DNA from 3 places in the Intestinibacillus sp. Marseille-P6563 genome. Region 1 is predicted to be linked to each of the others. Evidence: a T-box and tRNA genes for the amino acid it is inferred to sense, from the RefSeq annotation. Region 1 holds a T-box; the other regions hold tRNA genes.

Region 1 (8,036 bases):
TCCAGAAACGACTTCGAAAGAATGACCGAATCGCAGGTCACCTGTTGCAGACTGAAAAGTTCTTCGAGCATTTTGGGTGTAAAGCTATGTAATGTCAAAAGTTCTTGATTTCCTTGCCGGATACGGACACCTAATTTTTTCGGTATCCCGTCAATCAGAGAAAGGCCAAACCGCGTATCACCAACCGGTAGTTCTCCCTCCCCCTGCCAAACGGTTACGGGAACCTGTTTTTGTTCGGCAAGCTGTAAAACCTCCGCAGAAAAATCATTTTCTGTGTAGTCAGATGGCAGAATAAGATGGCCGACCGGAACAGTTTGCAATAACTCTGGCAAGTCGCGGGCATGGGTCTTGTCGAGCGAAGTGATGATCAGCAGTTCGATTTTGGAAAATCCATTCCAGTCCATGTACTGGGTTAAGCTATCCACTGCATTTTGTGCGGTAGCGCAGTCAATCACGGCTAAGCTGTTTTGGGCATAGGAAACAGCAATACATTGTCCGCTGCCACTGGAGAACACTTGAATGTCATATTTTCGAGAGAGTGTATCCGCATTGATGCCTAAGGTCAAAAGCAAGATGGTGCATGCTAGCGCGGCTGCATAGGAAAATCGAACATAGCGCCTAAGCAGCCAAGCCGCGATCACAGCCCCATACAGTAATACAATGCCAGCTTGCACGTACCAAAAATCGCCGTATAGCAGCAAAGATGGAATATTCCCGATTGCATGCGCAACCGAAAACGCATACGCACACAACCCATAGATACAAACCGCTAAGACATTTCCCAAAACCGGGATACTAAAACAAATGCCGAAGCCTGCGACAAACAAAACCGCAAATACACCAACGGTCAATAGATTGGCCGCAATCGATGCAACCGATACATATCCAAAGGAATGGAGCAAGACTGGCACTGTAAAAATCGAGGCGCAGATCGAGCAGGCGATTGCACCGGCGAATACTCGCAAGATTTTATAAATCCAGAAGGGACATTCCCGTTCCTTTAACGGCGCCAGCATTTTGGTTTGCAGAGGTGTTCCAAACAGAATCAGGCCCAAGGTTGCCAAAAAAGACAACTGCAAACTCAAGCTTTGCAGTGCATAAGGATTGTAGCATAGCAGGACCAACAAAGCGGCACATAAAGAATGCAGCGCACTGTGTTCCCGCCGTAAAAAGAAACCAATCGCCACGAAAGCGTACATAATCGCTGCACGAATGACCGAAGGTGTAGCGCCTGTCATGGGGACAAAGATCACAAGAGCGAGTAAAGAAACACACAGTCCGATGCGCCGACCCAAAATGAGCAGGAAAAACATGACCAGAAAACCTACATGCATGCCCGATACAGCCATCACATGACTTAGGCCAGCCTTTTGGAAATCCTGTTGGATAGAGAGCGGCAACGCATCTTTATCACCGAACAATAACGCTTCTAGAAATGCGGCATCGGTATCCGATAAAGCATCATGTAGGTTTTGTTTGAGAGAATGCGTCCAAACCAACGGCCGCAGTGTCCATGGGACAGAAGTAGCTTTTTCGACTTCAAAGGTCAAAGCATTTTCGCATGTGGCCAAGATGTGCATGTTGCGGCCGGAATAATACGATGCCCGGTCAAATCCCCCATTGTTTGAGCCTTCATAAAAAGAAACCTTGGCTTCAATCCGATCGCCGGGCTCCAGTTCGGTATCGGTCAAAGGAAGATACGCCATCGTATCAAACGAAGACATCCAAAAAGAGATGCCGGATGCCTTCGTATCGACTTTCAGGGAAACGCGCTGTGTATCTTCATATTGCTCGGCATAATCGGTGACAATAGCCGAAATCCGTGCCTTTTGACCATCCAGACTGGCCAGTGGCGCATGAACCATGCCCACAAATAATCCGGCGTAGGCAAATCCAACACATCCTCCCAAAAGCAGGCTGATGAGCAGATTGCGCTTCTTCCAGTGCCGGCAAAGGATAACGACCATCGCGGCAATCAGGATGCATACGGGCAAGAACCACAAATGCTGAATCACAGGATCGTATTGTATTTCCACCCACACGGCACATAAAAAGGTCAGCGTGAACAACGGCAAATACCACATGCAAAAATTCCCTCCCCACTTACAAGGAAAAGAGGGAAGCGGCGATTGGCCGCTCCCCTTTTCCGTTACTTCTTTAGCCCGGCGGCCAAGTCATATCTCGGCCAGCCAGAACATGAAAATGCAGATGGAATACCGTTTGTCCGGCTTGTTCGCCACAGTTGGTGACCACGCGATAGCTTTCGATACCAAGCTGTTTGGCTACCTTGGCAATCACCGCATAACAGTGGCCGACGATTGCAGCATTGGATGCATCAATATCCAACGCACAGGCAATGTGCTGCTTTGGAATGACCAGGAAATGGGTCGGCGCCTGCGGTTCCAGGTCATAGAAAGCATAACACAGATCGTCCTCATACACCGGTCGAGATGGGATCTCCTTCCCGGCAATCTTACAGAAGATGCAATCACTCATACAAAGACCTCCCTTTGAGATTCTTTTTTAACCAAGCTGTTCTGCAACAATGTTGTTCACAGCTTCCAGTGCTTCTTCCAACTTATCAACATTCTTGCCGCCAGCCGTTGCGCTGTCCGGACGGCCGCCGCCGCCACCACCGCAAATGGCTGCCGTTGCCTTTACGATCTTACCTGCATGAGCACCTGTCTTGACCGCTTCCGGACCGCAGACGCACAAGAAATTGATCTTGCCACCAATAACGGTCGAAAGAACGGCAACCATCTTGGGCGCACGTTCCTTGATGGTATCGCCCATCTGGCGCATGGTATCCATGTTCACATCATCCAGCTTCACGGCAATGACATTCACGCCCTTGACATCGCGGGATACATTGAACAGATCCACAAGTTGCATATTAGCGATTTTTGCTGAGAGCTTATCGATATTCTTGCCCATCTCACGGATGTCGGCCATTACCTGTTCCACACGCTGGAGCATTTCAGCCGGCGTAGTCTTCAGTGCTTTGGCTGCATCGGTAATCATGCGCTGCTTTTCGTTGATAAATGCCAGCACGCCCTTACCGGTAATCGCCTCAATACGACGCACACCAGCTGCAACCGAAGCTTCGCTGACGATCTTAAAGATACCAGCCTGTGCCGTGTTCGACAGATGGGTACCACCACACAATTCGATCGAGAAGTCGCCTGCCTGAACCACGCGCACCCGATCGCCGTACTTTTCACCAAAGAGTGCCATGGCACCACGCTTCTTGGCTTCATCAATCGGCATCTCTTCAGTGACAACCGGATAGCCTGCCAGAATCGCATCGTTGACCATTTCTTCTACCTGGGTCAGCTCTTCCGGAGTCAGTGCAGCAAAATGGGTAAAGTCGAAGCGAACATGATCCGCATCAGTATACGAACCAGCCTGTTCAACATGGGTGCCCAGAACGGTGCGCAATGCCTTTTGCAGCAAGTGGGTCGCAGTGTGCGAACGTGCAATTGCCTGACGGCGTGCCAGATCAATCTTGGCATCCACCGTATCTTCTACGGCAAGTACGCCCGTTTCTACCACGCCGCTATGCAGGAATTTGCCGTCCTTGGTCTTCTGCACATCCTGAATAGTAACAACCGCGCCCTTGGTGCTGGTGAGCGTACCGTGGTCCGGTACCTGTCCGCCCGATTCCGCATAGAACGGCGTATGGTCGAGTACGATCGTGACCTTCTCACCAGTCGCTGCCGAGCCAGCCAGTTCGCCATTTGCAACAATCGCCAGAACGGTGGCCTGCTCCTCAAAAACGGTATATCCATCAAACTGGGTCTTGAGCGACTTGTCCAGTCCAAGATCTTCGCTCGCCCAGCCAAGATCGCCCATCTTCTTGCGGTCTTCGCGCGCACGCTTGCGCTGCTCGTCCATCAAGGCATCAAAACCAACACGATCGGTGGTCATGCCCTGCTCTTCCAGGATTTCGAGCGTCAGGTCGATCGGGAAGCCATAGGTGTCATATAGCTTGAAGGCATCCGCTGCGGGCAGTTCGGTCTTGCCCTCGCCCTTGACGGCTGCGATCATATCATTGAGGATCGACAGACCAGAGTCAATCGTCGCATCAAAGCGCGCTTCTTCCATCTCAATGACCTTATGGATATAAGCGCTCTTCTCATGCAGTTCCGGATAAGCTCCGCCGCTCTCTTCGATTACGGTATCGCAAACTTCGCACAGGAACGGACGATTGATGCCCAACAGCTTACCATGACGGGCTGCCCGGCGCAGCAGGCGGCGCAGTACATAGCCGCGGCCTTCGTTGGACGGAATGACGCCATCGCAAACCATCATAACGGTCGAACGGATGTGGTCAGTGATAACGCGCAGCGAAATATCGGTCTTTTCGTCCTTGTGATATTCCACACCAGCAATGCGCTCGATATGCTTCATGATGTTGCGGACCGTATCCACTTCAAACAGCGAACCAACACCCTGTACCACACAGGCCAGACGTTCCAGACCCATGCCGGTATCGATGTTCTTCTGCTTCAGTTCGGTATAGTTGCCATGGCCATCGTTATCAAACTGGGAAAAAACGTTGTTCCAAACTTCCATATAGCGGTCGCAGTCACAGCCAACCGTGCAGCCCGGCTTGCCGCAGCCAAATTCTGCGCCACGATCGTAGTAGATTTCCGAACACGGACCACAGGGACCGGAACCATGCTCCCAGAAGTTATCTTCCTTGCCAAAGCGGAAGATACGCTCTGCCGGAATGCCAATCTCCTTGTTCCAAATTTCAAAAGCTTCTTCATCGTCCTGATAGATAGACGGATACAGCAGATTCGGATCAATGCCTACCCACTCCGGAGAGGTCAGGAACTCCCAGCTCCAGTGGATTGCTTCCCGCTTGAAATAGTCGCCAAACGAGAAGTTGCCTAGCATTTCAAAGAAAGTACCATGACGGGCGGTCTTACCGACGTTTTCAATGTCACCGGTACGGATGCACTTCTGGCAAGTGGTAACACGGTGACGGGGCGGCTCAATTTCGCCGGTGAAGTAGGGCTTCATCGGCGCCATACCCGAGTTGATCAGGAGCAGAGAAGCATCGTTCTGCGGAATCAGCGAAAAGCTGGGCAGACGCAGATGATCCTTGCTTTCAAAAAATTTCAGATACATTTCTCGAAGCTCATTTAAGCCTCTGTACTGCATAGCGGTATTCCTCCAATAATCTTAAAAAAATAGAAAAAGCCTCCGCCCAAATCTAGGGGCGAAGGCTCTGCTTCACGGTACCACCCTAATTACCGGAAAATCCGGCATCTCAGGTCCCTTAACGCGGGAATACGTCTTGCTTATCACAAGAAACTCCGAAATGGCTGTCCTGCACGTTTGGCCAAGGGCTTTCACCGTTCCCCTCTCGCTTTGGACTACTTTGCAGCACTCGTTTCATCATCGTCTATGACATATTGCTTCATTATTGTACCACATTTTACGGATTTGTCAATCATTCTCGGCAGTTTTTCACGCTTCGGATTTGGAAGTCTGGGGTTCTTTTTCCCGTCGCAGGATAGCAAACGGGTCCACCTCAAACGGGAACTCGATGGTAAACCGCATTTCAGGATGATGAAACACATCCAAAGCTTCTCCCGCCTCATCAACGACCGCATCAGCGGTGAAGGTGTAAGGCGGTTTGCCCGGCTGCACCAGTTCCAGCACATTACCGCGATAGAACCGATTTTTCAGCGCAAAGGTCGCGCGCGAACCATCCACCGAAATCGGCATACCGGTCACTTCCCAATCGCGCAGATATTGGCTGTCTTCATAATACTGCCCGTTGGGATCGCCAAAGTAAAAGCCGGTGTAGTAATTGCGATGGCTGACTTTGCCGACTTCCTCATGAATGTCGGCCGGCAGTGCGAACCCTTCCGGATTTTCACAGTAGGCATCCACCGCGCGGCGGTAAGCCGAGGTAATACCAGCCGCATAATACGCGGTTTTATTACGCCCTTCAATTTTGAAAGAGGTAATGCCTGCGTCGACCAGTTCCGGAATATGATCGATCATGCACAGGTCCTTGGAGTTGTAGAGGTAGGTTCCTCCCTCCCCTTCCACAACCGGAAAATACTCGCCCGGTCGCTTTTCTTCGACCAGATTGTATTTCCAGCGGCACGGCTGTGCACACGCGCCATGGTTGGCATCGCGTCCGGTCAGATACTGCGAAATCAGGCAGCGTCCCGAATAGGAAATGCACATAGCACCATGGACAAACGCCTCAATTTCCAGAGATTTGGGCGTTTTTTGCCGAATCTCTGCAATATCTTCCAGACTTAGTTCCCGGGCCAGTACAATACGTTCCGCCCCTAAATCGGCCCAGAAGTTTGCCGCTTCATGATTGAGGATACTGGTTTGGGTGCTGATGTGAAGCGGTACGCGCGGTGCATACCGTTTTGCCATTGCCACAACACCCACGTCAGCAACAATCAGCGCATCAGCGCCTGCTTCCTGCAAAAATTCCAAATAGGCCGGAAGGACTTTCAGGTCTTCGTTAGAAGGAATGATATTGACCGTAATATAACATTTCACACCGCGCGCATGCGCATAGGCGATGCCCTCTCGGAGGGCATCGTCATCAAAGTTTGCAGCAGCCGCGCGCATGCCGAACGACTTTCCGGCCATGTATACCGCATCGGCTCCATAAGCGATTGCAAAGCGCAGTTTGTCAAAGTCTCCTGCCGGCGCTAAAATCTCAGGTTTTTGCTTCATGTTATTCCCCGGTATCCTCCTCACCGCTGCTATTGGCTGCTTCTGCAAAAGCTTCGGCGGCCTTTTCCTTGTTGCGTTCATGTTCGCTGTTGGTGGTTGCAAACAGGTGCGAACCATCGGGCATTGCGACGTAGAAATAATAATCGTGGTCAGCTGGATGCGATGCTGCATAAAGCGCATTATAACCCGGATTACAGATCGGTCCCGGCGGCAAGCCTTCATGCAGATAGGTATTATACGGCGTATCGGTTTCCAAGTCAGCCGCGGTCAGCGTACCGCTGGTACGACCCAGACCATACAATACCGAAGCGTCGATTTCCAGATACGGGAACCGAGAACTATTCAAACGGTTATAGATAACACCGGCAATCATTGCAAATTCTTCGGGTACCTTCGCTTCGCGTTCGACAAGGGAAGCAATGGTTACAATCTCATCCATCGAACGGTCGAGATTCTCTGCACCTTCCTTGATCGCATCATCATAGCGTTCATCGAAGTTGTTCAGCATTTTATTGACAACATCCTTGACAGCATCGCCGTTTTTATAGAAGGTATAGGTATCCGGGAAGAGATAGCCTTCCAGCCAGTTGTCTTCGGGCGGCAGCTTATCCTCCAAAAATTCATGCTTAAACGGATAATCATTGAGTGCCTCATCCAAATCTTCTTCGGTGCAAACATGATTTTCCACCAGCGTTTCCTTAATCTGCTGCAAGCTATAACCTTCGGGAATGGTCACTTCTACGGTTTGCTTTTTATCCGCGTTGCGAAGTGCCAAAACAATCTGGTTATAGTCCATGGCAGGGCTGAGTTCATAGGTGCCAGCCAGCACATCTTCGTTTTTGTTGGTCACGGTCAGGAACAGTTTGAAAATCAGACCGTAATTGACGATTCCCTCTTTGTCCAGTTCACCGCTTAATTTTGAGATTTTGGTATTCTCTTCGACAGTAAACTGAATGGTACTTTCGTCCTTGACCAATGCAAACACATCGTTGGTTACAAAAATGACGATCACCGAAAGCACAATCGAAATGAGAACAACAGCAAGCAAATATACAAGTGCACCGCCGCAACCATTCGGGGAACGCTTTTTCTTTCGACGTCTCCGGGAAGGTGTTTGGCGCTCGGATGAGCTAATCCGATAATATTCCGGGGTCCTATCTTGTGAATCCATACAATCCTCCAATTGATTTATCTTTTAAATCACACCGAACACCGTTTTCGCCAAAAAGGCCAAAATAAACGCAATCGATGCAGGGTTTCCGATCAGAGTGCGAATGGCAACCAGAGTATGTTGTCCTTGCGCAAAATGAGGCACT
Region 2 (8,036 bases), 960 kb from region 1:
CGGTAACGCTTGCCGATCGAACCGGCGTCGTCAAAGTCTACATTGAACTTCTTGGACAGCTTTTCCCAGATGGGCTGTGCCTGTGCGGTCAGCTTCTTGGACAGCGGCAGGACAGCAGCCTTGAAGGGCGCCAGTGCCGGATGCAGACGCAGAACCGTACGGACATCATCCTTGCCGTTCTTGTCCTGGCCAACGACTTCTTCGTCGTACGCATCGCACAGGAAGGCGAGCGCCACGCGGTCGGCGCCGAGCGAAGGCTCGATGACATACGGGATATACTTTTCGTTTGCTTCCTGATCGAAGTATTCCATGGAAACACCCGAGGTGTTCTGGTGCTGGGTCAGGTCGAAGTCGGTGCGGTCTGCGATGCCCCACAGTTCGCCCCAGCCAAACGGGAACAGGAACTCGATGTCAGTGGTGGCGTTGGAATAGTGCGAAAGCTCTTCCGGGTCATGGTCGCGCAGACGCAGGTTTTCGTCCTTCATGCCCAGGGCCAGCAGCCAGTTGTGGCAGTAGTCCTTCCAGTACTTGAACCATTCCAGATCGGTGCCCGGCTTGCAGAAGAATTCCAGTTCCATCTGCTCAAATTCACGGGTACGGAACGTGAAGTTGCCCGGCGTGATCTCGTTACGGAAGGATTTGCCCACCTGACCAACGCCGAAGGGGATCTTCTTGCGGGTGGTGCGCTGGATGTTCTGGAAGTTGACGAAAATACCCTGTGCGGTTTCCGGACGCAGGAAGATTTCGTTCTTTGCGTTCTCGGTAACACCCTGGAAGGTCTTGAACATCAGGTTGAACTGACGAATATCGGTAAAGTTATGGCCGCCGCAGTTGGGGCAGGTCAGACCGTGCTCGACGATGTAGTCCATCATCTGCTGGTTGGACCAGCCGGCCGGGTTTTCGCCGGTCTGCTCTTCGATGAGCTGGTCGGCACGATGGCGGGTCTTACAATCTTTGCAGTCCATCAGCGGATCGGAAAAACCGCCTACATGGCCGGAAGCGACCCAGGTCGTCGGGTTCATCAGGATGGCAGCATCCAGGCCGACATTGTACGGGCTTTCCTGTACGAACTTCTTCCGCCAAGCAGCCTTGACGTTGTTCTTGAACTCTACGCCGAGCGGGCCGTAGTCCCAGGTGTTGGCAAGGCCACCGTAGATCTCCGAGCCGGAATACACGAAGCCACGGCCCTTGCACAGGGCGACGATTTTTTCCATTGTCTTTTCGCTGTTTTTCATTTTCATTCTCCTTTTGGCGCATCTGGCTGATGCACGCTTTTTTTCATCAAGTGGCAAAAAATGCTTGACACGAATTTATTCTACCTATATAATATTTACTTGTCAAGAGTAGTATTGAAATGAATGGGATAAAAAATGGGCCCATAGCTCAGCTGGGAGAGCGTTCGGTTCGCATCCGAGAGGTCGAGGGTTCGAATCCCTTTGGGTCCACCAAATCAAGATAATCCGAACCTTTTCCCGATAGGGAACGGGTTCGGATTTATCATTTATCTGGACGAAATAGCATAAGCAAAGCGGCGGCGGTATGTGTTACATACTGCCGCCGCTATTATTTAGGCTTCGTCTGTCTTTCCCCTTTGTCCTTGTTCTGTTGCTGAGCTTGCCATTCGGCAAACGCCCTCTTGCCTTCGTCGCTCTCAAAATAGGTTTGCATATCGGGGAGCAGACAACGGGCAAGGGCTTCTAATTCGTAATCAGGTATCTTCGGGTGATATTGCTTTTTCCGCTGCGTCAAGTGAGCCGCCCTCCTTCGCGGCGATGTTGTATTGTCGATAGTTAATGATGTTTTTCACATTCCCAGCCTCATCGGTGACTGCGATGGTTTTTTCATAGGTAAGCGGTGTACCATGTATCATCTTTTGTGCTTCGGCCTCTGTGGTCTGCCATATCTCCGGCCTTTTCACGCCCCGGCTTGTACGGTATAAATTGAAGCCGGGAGGGTACAGACGTAGCCTTGCTCCCTTGATGACCGCTTTCTTTTGCCGCTTGCCCTGCTCGTCGATTGTACTTGCCTCGGTTATTTTGCCTCTTGGGCTACTAGCGCGGAGGGCTTCGGATAATTCCATATCACCCAAATATGCTGTCAGGTATAAGCCGTGGTTGTCGATTCCTTTGAGGCTCTTTGTCTTTGTGAAGCCATGTCCCCAAATCCGTGCCATATCTGAATTAGGGATAAAGGGGGCTTTTTCTGTAAACAGAAATAAGCAATGCAAATGCCATGCGCCACGCGCTTGTGGTTCGGCAGCAATGATGTATTCGGCGGGCGGGTGCCCTTGCTTAAGGGACGCTTGCAGACGGTCAATTCTTCGGTCAAAATCTGGGACGGAGATACCCATATTCTTGACCGTCAAAATAATGCCGTGGTGCTTATCCTTATCCCGTTTGACGCCGACAAGCATAGGGTATTCATTTTGTGCATTGTGCAGTCCGCAGCGCCGCACAGCGCGGTCAAAGCGCCGTTTCAACAGCGGCGGTGTACGGAATATCTGCACAAGGCAGACAATGACAGTAAATATAAGAGCAAGGGCAGCCACAGCGATTATAAACTCAGGTGAGATAAATGATTTCATGCGAGTTTCCTTTCTGGCGGGGTGAGGGCAACGTATGTTGCCCTCACCCCGTCTTATTTGTCGCTCTTGAGGGTGACAATTTTCGCGGTCTGTGCAGTCGCAGTCATGCCAATGCCGCCGTTGCTGCTGGAATATAGATTTACAGCGCAATCTGGAAGCTGCACGTAAATAAAGTTGCCCCCCAGACAGGCCGCTTCAATTTGTTCGCCTGTGAGATTCGGCAGCGGGTCATGGTCAAACTTAACCGCAAGCGGAGCAAGACAAGCTCCTTGCAACGCAAGGGTTAATTTTACGCCAGTTCGCACATCGGAAAGTTTTTTTCCGTCCTCGTAGGGAAAAATATCAGTTTTTCCCGTTAATACAGCATAGTCATAGCCAGCATTTACGGCGGGTAAATCTACATTAAGTTTATAGGGCATGGTATACTCCTTTCCCCCGTCGAGCCGATAGGACAGCTTAATACATAATCTGAAAAGCGCTTTTCTGAGTATAGCTTACCATGCAGAAAAGTATTATAATACCATATTATCATCATTGATTTTGTCCATTTAAGTATTATATAATAATAATTAAGAAAAAGGTAAAGGAGATACGACCTATGCCAAAGATTTTGAAGAAAACTCCAAATGATAAATTTAAAAATATCGGAAATAGGCTTAAAAAGTTGAGGATAGATAATGACTTAACATTAAACCAAGTCGCCGCTCGCCTTAATCCCTATGTGCAAATCCAATTAGATGGGAAGTCGGGCGAAACAAGAATTGCGGAAATCGAAAAGTCAAATGCCAACTTAACACCCGAACTTGCGGTTGCGTATTCTCGAGTTTTTGATGTTTCCCTTGAGTATGTTTTTTGCTTGTCTGATGATATGAGGCCAGAGAACAAAGAAGTAAAAGAAACATTAGGATTGACTGACGCAGCAATCGCCAAAATCAAAGCTTTTTCAAGTGAAAATGGTTCGGCAACATACTTGAAAATTTTAAATCTTCTTTTTGAAACTGATTTTATGTCGGAGTTAATTCACAGTCTGGATTCTTTCGCCTATACAACGCAGAAATATTCAAATTTTGTAACGCTCGATTTTGATTACAGGCAAGAAGATAAAGAAATTGTTGGCTTAATCTCAAAATGGAAACTGGAAAAATCAGTTTCTAAGGCTATTGATAAAATTGCCAAGCTGCTGGAAGATAGTGAGGAATTGAAGTTACCAGAAGAAGAATAACAAAAAAGCAGTCCCTAAGGTAATACCAAAGGGACTGCTTTTGTCAGTTTACTTTTCTATCAGTTTATCCAAGCTAACGTCCAAAGCAACTGATATTCTATAAAGAGTTTCTACACTAAAATTGTAAGCAACCTTTTCGCTCTCAATCTGGCGAACAAAATCATGGGAACGTCCTATCAATTCAGCCAACTCCGCAGCGGTTAGCCCTTTCTCTTTTCGACACTTCTTGATATTATGCCGTATCGTATTATAAATATCATCATCAAATACAAGCTGATTCATTTTATGAGCCACCACCTAACAAAAGTGTAGCCAAATGTGGAGCAAATGTATGTTAGGTATTGCCTCACAATTCATTATTGTAAGAGAAAAAATCGTATGATATAATAAAAACGAAATCCCCAATTAACCACAACTTTTAGGAGGGAAGTCTATGAAAAAGCGCATTTTGTTTTTGGCATTGGCTCTGGTGCTTTGCGTGAGCTTGGCTGTCCCGGCTTCGGCCTTTGATATGGGCAAAGCGGGCCAGGCAGCTACCGTAAGCTTGGGCGGGGGAACGCTGGCCGTGGTAGATAACAACAACACACTTTGGATGCGCGGAAAAGAAGCGTATAAGGACTTGGGAAATGGGAAATTTGAGCAGTCTGCTTCCTTTGCTAAAGTGATGGAGAATGTAAGTTCGGTCAGTTGTGATGGCTCAAATACCGCTGTGATAAAAACAGATGGTTCCCTGTGGGTTTTTACCTACCATTATTATGATGAACACTCCAATTATTTTTTACGATTCACACCCAAAAAAGTGATGGATAACGTGATTTCGGTTAGCTATAACAATGGTTCTATTGCGGCGATTAAAGCAGATGGATCCTTGTGGACATGGGGCAATAATTTAAGTGGACAGTTGGGAAATGGTACTATGGAGGATTCTGATGTTCCCGCCCGTGTCTTGGAGGATGTTGCAGCTGTTAGCTGTGGTGAAGGTGTTATGGCCGCAATTAAAACAGATGGTTCCCTGTGGATGTGGGGAGCAAAATGCTATTTATGCGACGGAAATAATGATATAAAAGGGTATCAGACCGTTCCTGTTAAGGTTATGGACGGCGTTTCAGCTGTCAGCTGCGGAAGATTTGCCTCAACTGCCGTTAAAACAGATGGCTCCCTCTGGGTATGGGGATTTAACTCATACGGCCAGATGGCGAACGGCACAGCTGGATGGGATACATATACAACACCTCAAAAAATACTTGACGACGTGGTTTCAGTTTGTAATGGCAGCACCCATTCTGCCGCAATTAAGGCAGACGGTTCCTTGTGGATGTGGGGGGAAAATGATTGCGGTCAACTGGGAAATGGATACACCGGAACAAATTATTCTTCGGATGGAAAACCATATCAATTTAAGCCAACAAAAATTATGGATGGTGTAGCGTCCGTCACTTGTAGCAGTTTTGATACTGCAATCGTAAAGGCAGATGGTTCCATCTGGTTTTGCGGGCGTTCTGACGATATGGGAATTGGAAATGGGACAGACCCCAATGGGTTTTTAATGCAGACTATTCCGGTTCAGCTTATAGGCGTGACCGCTAAACTATCATCTGCAGATACCGAAGTTTCAAACGTAGGCGGGTTCAATGATGTGTTGGAAACGGACTATTTTGCCGCCTCGGTTTTGTGGGCTGTCGAAAATAGTGTTACCAGCGGTACGACATCTACAACCTTTTCTCCTGACGATACCTGTACTACGGCGCAAATCTTAACATTCCTGTGGCGTGCAAAGGGTTCTCCTGAGCCCACCAGCAAAACGAGTACATTCACGGACATTAAGGAGAGTGGTTATTTTTATAAGGCAGCATTGTGGGCAAAAGAAAATAATATCATATCAAAAGACAGCACGGCCTTTAATGGAAATACTCCTTGTACTCGGAGTATGGCAGTTCTGTATATCTGGCGCGCCGCTGGTTTCCCTGCCGCTGAAAAAACCAGCAGCTTTACAGATGTAGCTGCTACCACGCTCTATGCGCCCGCTGTCGATTGGGCGGTGGAAGCGGGTGTCACTTCCGGCACAAGTGCAACCACCTTTAGCCCTGATATGACTTGCACCCGCGCTCAGATTGTGACATTCCTGTATCGGGCGTTTGCATAATAAGAGTCACTCTCATTGACAAAAAGACGGTCAGAGCATTTTGCTTTGACCGTCTTTTATTCTATATCCGTGTTGACATTTTAACTCGCATATCGTATTATTCAAGTATGAGAAAGGAGAGTTGACTATGCAGGAGATAGCACAGCGGTTAAAGAGCTTACGAGAAAGCGTCAACCTGTCCCAAGCCAAATTAGCTACGCTGATGGGCGCAACACAAGCCAGTGTAAACCGCTATGAAAACGGGCAATCTTCCCCGCCCTTAAAGATTCTGCGATGGTATGCAGATTTCTTCGATGTATCTATGGACTACATATTTGCCCGCACGGAACAACCGGAGGGAAAGCTATATGAACACAAGCCGAAAGTCATAGATGCCATTACGCAAGACAACAAGGAATTGCGGCAGTTTGTGGATATGTGTTTTGACCCTGCTTCCCCGGTCAGTGAAAAATTGCGGGAAGTCCTGACGAAAATGTTAGAGGAACAGCGCGGTTAGAGAGGGCGTTTCCCCTTAGGGGAGTGTATTCAAAAATCCCCGCTCGTCAAGGTTAAAATGAACTGGCTTTGAACTGCACCCCAAAAGTTGGACAAGAAAGTCAACGAAAGGGGTGCAGAAATCTATGGGAAAAGAATTGTTCAGTGAGGAATTAAAATTAGCAGTTGTTCAGTATGTACTGGAAGGGCATACACGCAAAGAGGCATCCGAGAAATTTTGCGTATCCTGTACGCCGATTGAAAAATGGGTAAACTTGTATAAGCTGCATGGTGCAAAAGGACTTCTAAGCAGAAATCTGGTTGGCCGACAAAAAGGCTTTGATGGCGAGTTTCGCCTAAAAGTGTTACAATACAAGCAGGAACATCACTTATCCTGTACACAGACAGCTATGCACTTTTGCCTTGATGTTGTAACAGTGTGCCGGTGGGAGAAGAAATTCCAAAAGGAAGGTGCACGGGGACTTATGAAAAAGCAGGCGACAAAAGGTAGCGAAAAACGACAAAAGAAGCAGGAACAGTCGGAGCTGCAACAGGAAAACAAGCGGCTGTCAGAAGAAAATTACCGGTTGAGAATGGAGAATGATTACCTAAAAAAATTAAACGCCTTAATTCAGAAGCGGGAAGAACCCGAATAAGCGATGTTGTGGCTGCTGTTACAGAATTAAGGCGTGATTATCCTCTGGCAGCATTACTTAAACTGGCCGGCATTCCCCGAAGTACATACTACTATCATTCCCGGAAAGCCAATGCTGTGGATAAATACGCAAAAGAAAGGGCGGAAATCATAGCAATTTATCAGGAGAATCAAGGCCGGTACGGGTATCGGCGGATTGGTATGGAATTACGCAACAGAGGCTTTTGTCTGAACCACAAGACGGTACAAAAGCTGATGAAGGAGTCAGGCCTAAAATGTATGGTACGAATGAAAAAGTATCGTTCTTACCGTGGAGAAGTCGGCAAGATTGCACCAAATCTACTGGCTAGAGATTTCCATGCGGAAAGGCCGAATCAGAAATGGGTAACTGATGTGACTGAGTTTTCCCTGTTTGGAAACAAACTTTATCTTTCTCCTGTGCTTGACCTGTATAATGGTGAGATCATCAGCTATGCCATCAGTGAACGGGCTAATTACCGCCAGGTGGATGAGATGCTGGATAAAGCATTCTCCCGGCTCCCGGACAGCAGCGGGCTGATCCTTCATTCGGATCAGGGCTGGCAATATCAGAACGTCAGGTATCAAAAAAGACTGTTAGAAAAAGGCATTCGGCAAAGTATGTCCAGAAAGGGAAACTGTCTGGACAATGCGGTTATGGAAAACTTCTTCGGACTGTTAAAATCGGAACTGCTATACCTGCGGACGTTCCAATCATTAGACGAGTTCTGCCAGGAACTGATCGCTTATCTTGAATACTATAACCATAACCGAATCAAAGAAAAATTGAATGGGTTAAGTCCTGTCCAATACAGAATTCAAAATGGCTTTGCCGCATAACTTTTGTCCAACTTTTGGGGAGCACTTCACTTTGCCAGACCTTGACAAACGAGGATTTTTGAATCGGAGGTAATCAAGGGGAACGCCCCCCGGTGAGGCG
Region 3 (8,036 bases), 290 kb from region 1:
GTATGAGCAGCTTTATCGGGCCATCCGGCAGGATATCATGGATGGTTCTTTAGCGGGCGGGGAGAAATTGCCGTCCAAACGGCGGCTGGCCGAGCATCTGAAAATCAGTCCCATCACGGTCGAAACGGCATATAGTCAGCTTCTGGCAGAGGGCTATGTAATATCCAAACCGCGGTCTGGATATTTTGTGCAGGCAATGGAACGGTATCCCGCGCCCGCGGTGTGGGGTGGGGAAGCACCCACTCAAGCACCCACAGAGGATACCGTGCGGTATGATTTTCAGACCAACACCGTCGATACCGGCTGTTTTCCCTTTGCGACCTGGGCACGGCTGCTGCGCGGAGAACTGACATCGCGCGCCAGCCAGCTTCTGGCGGCGGCGCCGCCGCAGGGCGCGCCCGAATTGCGGCAGGAGATCTGCCGGTATCTGGCCGAATTTCGCGGCATCCGCACCAGCCCGGAGCAGGTCATCGTGGGCGCGGGTTCGGAATATCTGCTTAGTTTGATTATTCAGCTTTTGGGGCGCGAACGGGTATATTCCATCGAAAATCCGGGCTATCCGAAGCTGGAGCGAATCTTTCGGGCCAATGGCGCGTCGGTCGCGCCGGTGGCGCTCGACGCGCAGGGACTGCGGGTCGGTTTGCTGCGCCGCAGCGGGGCAGGGGCGGTGTATCTGACGCCCTCACATCATTTCCCCTTGGGCGTGGTCATGCCGGCTGCCCGACGTCGGGATGTGCTGCAATGGGCGATCGACGGCCAGGACCGCTATATCATTGAAGACGATTACGATTCTGAGTTCCGCTACGCCTCCCGTCCGATTCCGGCCATGAAAGAGCTGGACCACGCCGACCGGGTGATCTATCTCAATACCTTCGCCAAAAGCCTGGCGCCTTCGCTGCGCATCGGCTATATGGTGCTGCCGCGACGCCTGTTCGAGGCCTACCGCAGCAAGTTGGGATTTTATGCATCCACGGTCCCCAGCTTTGAACAGTATACGCTGGCACAGTTCCTGCGCACCGGCAGTTTTGAACGCCATGTATCGCGCATCCGCAACCTGTATAAGGGACGGCGGGATGCGTTGCTGGCAGCCTTGCAACGCAGCGCACTGGGGCCGCACATCCGCATCCGCGGCGCAGAGGCAGGTCTGCATATCCTGCTGACCCTAGACGGCAAATGGAGCGAAGAACAGATGGTTTTACGCGCCTATGAGCAGGGGGTGCGGGTGTCCGGCTTGTCAGGCTATTACAGCGGCGAGGGGAGCGGATGCCCAGCATCCACGGTCATTTTGGGCTATGCCGGATTGCCAGCCACCGATTTGGAAGGGGCCGTAGCCGCGCTGGAACGGGCGTGGACATAAAAGAAAAGGACAGGCAAGCCTGCCCGTCCTTTTTGGTGTTACTTCAGAGTCTTGGAAAAGCTGTCCTTCAAGGTTACGATGCGATTGAAACGACCGGGCTCTTCATCCTTGATGAAATACCCCATGCGTACAAACTGCATACGGGTGCCTGCCGGAACATCTGCGATCGAGGGTTCCATCTTGCAGCCTTCCAGCTTCTTGAGCGAATCCGGATTGAGATAATCCAGATAGTTGGTGCCTTCGGGCACATCGCCGGTATTTTCCAGCGTAAACAAATGGTCGTACAGATAGCAGGTTGCATCGATGGCATGCCCAGCCGATACCCAGTGGATGGTACCGCGGATCTTGCGGCCATCGGTCGGCATACCGTTGCCGGTTTCCAAATCGGCAGTGCAGCGCAGTTCAACGATCTCACCTGCGTCATCCTTGATGATCTCATTGCACTTGACGATATAGGCGCCCATCAGACGAACTTCGCCGCCCGGCTTTAAGCGCTGGAACTTCGGAGGCGGAACCTCGGCAAAGTCGCTCTTTTCGATGTAGAGCGTGCCGGTGAAGGGTACCTGACGGGAACCAGCCGCTTCGTCGCGCGGATTGTTGGGTACTTCGAAATATTCGGTCTTATCGGCCGGATAGTTGGTGATGGTCAGCTTGATCGGTTCGGTGACGGCCATGCGGCGCAGTGCGGTCTCGTTGAGCTCTTCGCGGATGCAGTGCTCCAGCAGACGGATGTCCACCAGCGAATTAGCCTTGGCAATGCCGGCACGCTGTACAAAATCCAAAATTGCGCTCGGCGTATAACCGCGGCGGCGCAGACCGCACAGGGTCGGCATACGCGGGTCATCCCAGCCCTCGACATGGCCTTCGAAGACCAGTTCACGCAGATAACGTTTGCTCATGACCGTATGGGTGACGTTCAAGCGGGCAAATTCACGCTGCTTGGGATGATGGGGCAGGGGGCAGTTGTCTACGACCCACTCATACAGCGGACGATGGTTTTCAAATTCGATCGAGCACATCGAATGGGTGATGCCTTCCAGGGCATCCTGAATGGGATGCGCAAAGTCATACAGCGGATAAATGCACCACTTATCACCCTGGCGGTGATGATGCGCCCGCACGATGCGGTAGATCGCCGGGTCACGCAGGTTCATGTTTGGGCTGGCCATATCAATCTTGGCGCGCAGGGTCTTGGAACCGTCCGGGAATTCCCCGTTGCGCATGGCCTGGAACAGGGCCAGGTTTTCCTCGACCGAGCGGTCACGGTACGGGCTGTTCTGACCCGGTTCGGTCAGGGTACCGCGCTGCGCGCGCATTTCTTCCTGGGTCAGGTCACAGACATAAGCCTTGCCTGCCTTGATGAGCGCAACCGCGCAGTCATAGCAGGTTTCAAAATAGTCCGAACCGTAGAAGATACCGCCGTTGGGCTCTTCGCCGGTCAGCCAGACGATGTCTCGGTCGATGGCCTGGACGTATTCGTCATCTTCGCGCACCGGGTTGGTGTCATCAAAGCGCAAGTTGAACTTGCCGTTATATTTTTTGGCAATCGACCAGTTGATGAAAATAGCCTTGGCCGAACCGATGTGCAGATAGCCGTTGGGTTCGGGCGGAAAACGGGTGTGGATCTGTTCGGTCAGGCCAGCGGCCAGATCGGCGTCAATGATTTCGGTGAGAAAGTTGTTCACTTCCATGGAATTTCAAGTAACCCCTTTCGGTTTATGTTTTTTCAATACAATAGGCAAAATTTTGGCGGCTGAGCCCGTCATCTGGAATGCCATGGGCCTCTAAATACTCCGGCAGGTCGGAAATGATGGTCATGGTAACCGTTTGATCTTCCAGTTCGATTTCCAGCGTGGAAGAGATGGTCGCATCCCGCGCCTCCGCAGAATCGTCGGCGGCAAGTACAGCAGCCCAATAATCCTCAACCTGCTGCATGCTGGCGTCGTCCAATGTACCAAACACCACTGTGCGGCCTTCCGCATCGCTTGCAGTCACGGAATCGGACAGGGATAGGTTGTCCAAAAAGTGGGTGGGTGCTTCGACTCCCTGAACGGATGCAGCTGCATCCGGCGCGGACTGGCCGCAACCAGAGAGAAGCACGAACATCGAACCGAGGATGAGAAGTTTTCGCAGGGTCATGCTAACAAACCTCCTTACTCAAAACGGAGCCCGCCTGGATGGTTTTACAGTGCCTCTTTGCACGCGGCCAGACGCGCGAGCACCTGCTCACGGCCCATGATGTGCATTACGCTTTGCAGGTCGGGCGCATTTTGCCGGCCAGCGACCGCAACACGGATGACCATGGATACATCGCCCACAGCGCCCTTGTACTGGTCGGGATTTGCCTTATATGCCTTGGTATCGGCAGCATAGCCGTGCTTTTCGGCGATGGCCTTCATCTTTTCAAAGAAGCCGTCCGGCGTGTCGGCCGGGTCAAAGACCTGCGCAAAGTCGTCCAGCATGGCCTTGGCATCGGCCGCGCTGACCCGCTCGGGCATGGTGTAATCGGGCTGGAATAATTCATCAAACAGGAAATCCATACACGGCTTGACATCGCTCCACAGGGCAATGTCCTTGCGCGGCTTCTTGCCACCGCGGCCGATGGCCAGGAAGGCACGGGATTTGTCCGGGTCGCGGGTGAACAGAGCATGGAAAGCCGGGTCGTGCTCAGCACTCCAGGCGGAAACGAAATCATAAACTTCGTCGGCGCTCATGCGGGAGATGACGTTTTTGGACACGTCCTGAAGCTTGTCAATGTCAAACAGCGCACCCGAACCGCTCATCTTCTTGGTGGAGAACGGGAAGTCGTTCATCGGTGCGGTCGGATTGGTGCGCCGCCATTCCTCAAAGTTGGAGTTGAGCAGCGTCATGAGGTATTCGAGCACACAGGGAGCCGGATAGCCTTCCTTAGCATAATAGGTGAGGGCCAGTTCCGGGTCCTTGCGCTTGGACAACTTGCGCTTGCCGCCGGTTTCTTCATCGATCTTCATCAGCTGGGCGGTGTGAGCGTACTTGGGTGCCTTCCAGCCCATCGCACGGAAGAGCTGCAAATGAACCGGCAGGGTGGCCAGCCATTCTTCGCCGCGCACGACCACGGTGGTGCCCATCAGATGGTCGTCGACAACATGCGCAAAGTGATAAGTCGGGATACCGTCCGATTTGAGGATGACGACATCCTGATCGTTTTCGGTGACTTCCATCTTGCCCTTGACCAGGTCCTCGTGGCGGATCTTATGGTCGATGCTGCCTTCCGAGCGGAAGCGCACGACATACGGAGTGCCCTTCGCCAGTTCAGCTTCGATGTCTTCGAGGGTCCGGTCGCGCCAGACGGCATATTTGCCGTAATAGCCGAAGTTTTCTTTATTCTTTTCCTGCTCAGCATGGGCGGCAGCCAGTTCTTCTTCGGTGCAGAAGCAGGGATAGGCCATGCCGCGCTCCATGAGCGATTTGACAAAGGTTTGGTAGATCTGTGCGCGCTGCGACTGGCGATAGGGACCATAGTCGCCGGTTTCGCCGTCCAGGGTAGCGCCTTCATCGAACGGCAAGCCGAAAGCCGAAAACGCATCGATGATCGTCTGTACACCGCCTTCGACTTCGCGCTTGCGGTCGGTATCCTCAATGCGAAGATAGAATACACCGCCCGATTGATGGGCCAAGCGCTCATCGACCAGTGCGCCATACAGGTTGCCCAAGTGCATAAAGCCGGTCGGGCTGGGCCCCATACGGGTGACTTTGGCGCCCTCCGGCAGATTGCGCTTGGGATAGCGCGCTTCTACCTGCTCCGGGGTTTCTACGATATGCGGAAACAGTTTGTCCGCAAGATACTTCCAATCCATCATAACTGATACTCTCCGAATCCAAAGATGGTATAAAAGGGGATATTTCCACTCTTAATACACTATACCCATTCATTTTACCACAAACCGTTCCGATTGCAAGAAGATTGCCGGATTTTCTTGCCAAAGCGTGGGGTTTTGTGTTTTTGTACGAAAATATCGTGCAGTGGGACAGATGGGCGGGCACGAGATTCTTGAAAAAAGCACTTGACAAAAGGGAGTGCATTTTTTATAATATCTATTGTCGAGCAACGGCATGGGGGTATAGCTCAGCTGGGAGAGCGCTTGAATGGCATTCAAGAGGTCAGCGGTTCGATCCCGCTTATCTCCACCACAACAAACAAATCCGAACCTTATGCCGATTGGCGATGGGTTCGGGTTTATTTTTTATATTGCATAAAAGGGGAAGGTGCCATAACGATTCGGCACCTTCCCCTTTTGCGGCGGGATCAATGCTTTCCCACAGCTAGCAGTTGTAGTATTTTTCTTTAATTCGAGCTACCATATTCGCAAATCTTTGGTCAATATAATGGAGGTACAACTCTTCGAATTTTTCCTGTGACAGAGAAGAATCATTTGCCCATTTCAAATCATCTTCACGTGTAAACGTGAATTTGTTTTCCAAGTCACTCAAAGAGTATTGAGATTTGGAAAGGAACGAGCTGTCTTCATATATCGTTTTATCTCGTTTCGATCGATTTTCTTTTTGTGGCAGTAAGCACAAGTTTCCAATACAACCAATAGGAAGCCGCAATTTTCCATCGTATCGATCCAGGCATTTTCTGAGAAGATTTTTGGTTAGCAGATGCTCAACGTCATACTTTGAATGATCAGTTTGATCTGCCGCCGAGAAAATAGGTAAATATAACATTGCTAAAAACATTTTCTCTGCTTCTTGAGGAAAAGCTACGCGCTTATATTCTCTTTTTTCAAGTTTAGAGGAGTTATACCATTGCTGCAAACCATTTTCAAAATCATCCCAACGAATGTCTGCTGCAAAATAGTTTGTATCGAAAGCCACAGAATCCAGCTTTTTGTCACCAGCACCTTTCCACCTTGAATTGAGGATGTCCACACAGTACCTTTTCCATGCATTTCGTTTTAGACAAGTTTCGTAGTCAGCCCATGTGGTATTCGAACTTTGCAAAGCCACAGCGTAGTCTACTATGCGATCATTTTCATCTTTGGAATATTGTCCATAGCGTGCAATAAAGATATTTGCAATTAAGGAAATGATTTGGAATTCAGTATGTAATGGCCCAACTTCACTTTGCGAATTCACTTTAAATCTATTAAATTTTCCAATCAGTTTATGTGCAGTATCAACACATTGAATAACCCGCTCTAAAAACAGATCAACGTTTTGTTGGCCAACAATCCTCTCGAAAGAAGTATGAAGACTTTTTAAATTAGAATTTTTTACACCTAAACAGGCGGCAATTAAAGTAAAACCTAAACTGTCAACTTCTCTGATATCTTTTTTTGTGTTAAAAAGGCATGGATATTTACTACCTAATGTTTTCCCTAGTGCATATGCTATTTCAAACAAGTTTAACCTGCTATTTCTCATGTAATCGATAGGATCAAAGTCAGCAATATCCGTCCCGTCACTCTCCATGTATTCATAGCGCTCTTTGTTGTATTTTATGAACTCAGAGAGCGACGCGGATGAAATTTTATATTTATGTATCCAAGATGCCGCATAAATTTGATACTTCGAAAGTTGCGTCCCTTTAGAGTTGATTCTTTCAAATATTTCAGGCAAAGTATCATCGTTACCTTTGATCACAATGGCAGGAATCCGCACCGTACATAAGTTTTCGCACAAGTCTTTAAATTTCTTTAAAGTAGGACGAACGATTTTGGCAATCTCTGATTCTTTACCTGCGGCCGAGGGAAAATGTTTTGTAAAAGCAATAGCATAGTCTATGTATTGCATATCCCGCACATCATCCATTGTGGAAAAAGCATTGTGCACCCAAGAGATCAAATTCCCTTGTATATCGCGAAGCAAGCCCGATGTAATTACAACACCTGTCAGCTTTGCTAACTGAACAGGCAAATTATCTTCAATATCATCATCATTAAAAAAGGAGCGGGATGGTTGATGAAATCATATATAGTGGATGAACGCTGTAAGCCATCAATTATTTGATACTTGTTGTTTTTTTCATCCCAATACAACAAAATGGTACCAAAAGGAAGACCTCTTTTTAGTGTGTCAACAAATTGATCTTTTTGATTTTTGCTCCAGACGACACCGCGCTGATATGGGGGAACAACAAAAGTTCCATTTGTAATGCTATTGTGTATTTCAATCGCGCTAAATGACGATTGCTCCCATGTGTTCATAGAAATACTCCCTTCCTAAGAATGCTATGTATATTACATCATATTCTTTCGAGAATATCAATCCAATGACACGATTTATGTAGTGATAATTTAGTATAATTGTAAAATTAAATCAAAAACTATGGAAGTTTGGTGTTTCCTATCTCCTACAAATCCTCCCAATAACTTCCTCCAGCTCGATCATCCAGCTGATAAATTGGCTGGCGGACAGCTTTTTCTCCTTGACCTGCTGTCTGCGGTTCAATGCTTCCTTGTGGAATTTCTTCAATACGGCCCGCGCCCGTCCGATCTATTCGGGTGGTGTGCCGGCCTTTTTTAGTTTGGTGATGCGGGTTATACCAGCATATATTCCCGGACGTAGGCCTGCTCGTAGTCCTTGCCCTTGGCCCGGCCATCGAACTGGCGCTTGGCGGTTTTTTGGCAACGGTCGCTACACAGGGTGCTGCGGGCGTCCGAGCCAAAGAAGATGGCTGCAACGGCGCATGAGCAGC

What was found. A T-box is a leader RNA that pairs with one kind of tRNA and senses whether it is charged. The one in region 1 lies ahead of alaS (alanine--tRNA ligase), so its partner is inferred to be a tRNA-Ala.
Region 2: it encodes a tRNA-Ala, which carries the amino acid that the T-box ahead of alaS (alanine--tRNA ligase) is inferred to sense. The anticodon was not compared.
Region 3: it encodes a tRNA-Ala, which carries the amino acid that the T-box ahead of alaS (alanine--tRNA ligase) is inferred to sense. The anticodon was not compared.

Annotation. Positions count from the first base shown of each region.
Region 1 covers NZ_UWOD01000001.1:94,120-102,155, forward strand. Annotated here, with positions in the region: gene EFB11_RS00490 (ComEC/Rec2 family competence protein) at 1-2,084, opposite strand, end outside; gene EFB11_RS00495 (histidine triad nucleotide-binding protein) at 2,158-2,496, opposite strand; gene alaS (alanine--tRNA ligase) at 2,524-5,169, opposite strand; T-box leader at 5,221-5,419, opposite strand; gene EFB11_RS00505 (peptidase U32 family protein) at 5,479-6,720, opposite strand; gene mltG (endolytic transglycosylase MltG) at 6,722-7,768, opposite strand; gene EFB11_RS00515 (CPBP family intramembrane glutamic endopeptidase) at 7,916-8,036, opposite strand, start outside.
Region 2 covers NZ_UWOD01000001.1:1,057,363-1,065,398, reverse strand. Annotated here, with positions in the region: gene EFB11_RS05565 (glycine--tRNA ligase) at 1-1,235, opposite strand, end outside; tRNA gene EFB11_RS05560 (tRNA-Ala) at 1,373-1,448, shown strand; gene EFB11_RS05555 (hypothetical protein) at 1,564-1,749, opposite strand; gene EFB11_RS05550 (rolling circle replication-associated protein) at 1,709-2,584, opposite strand; gene EFB11_RS05545 (hypothetical protein) at 2,638-3,003, opposite strand; gene EFB11_RS05540 (helix-turn-helix domain-containing protein) at 3,183-3,806, shown strand; gene EFB11_RS05535 (helix-turn-helix domain-containing protein) at 3,855-4,088, opposite strand; gene EFB11_RS05530 (RCC1 domain-containing protein) at 4,240-5,949, shown strand; gene EFB11_RS05525 (helix-turn-helix domain-containing protein) at 6,077-6,445, shown strand; one part of gene EFB11_RS05520 (IS3 family transposase) at 6,570-7,071, shown strand; one part of gene EFB11_RS05520 (IS3 family transposase) at 7,071-7,936, shown strand.
Region 3 covers NZ_UWOD01000001.1:385,318-393,353, reverse strand. Annotated here, with positions in the region: gene pdxR (MocR-like pyridoxine biosynthesis transcription factor PdxR) at 1-1,357, shown strand, start outside; gene EFB11_RS01980 (glutamine--tRNA ligase/YqeY domain fusion protein) at 1,396-3,048, opposite strand; gene EFB11_RS01975 (hypothetical protein) at 3,074-3,496, opposite strand; gene gltX (glutamate--tRNA ligase) at 3,541-5,193, opposite strand; tRNA gene EFB11_RS01965 (tRNA-Ala) at 5,452-5,527, shown strand; gene EFB11_RS01960 (hypothetical protein) at 5,660-7,255, opposite strand; gene EFB11_RS01955 (DUF262 domain-containing protein) at 7,240-7,545, opposite strand; gene EFB11_RS01950 (hypothetical protein) at 7,879-8,036, opposite strand, start outside.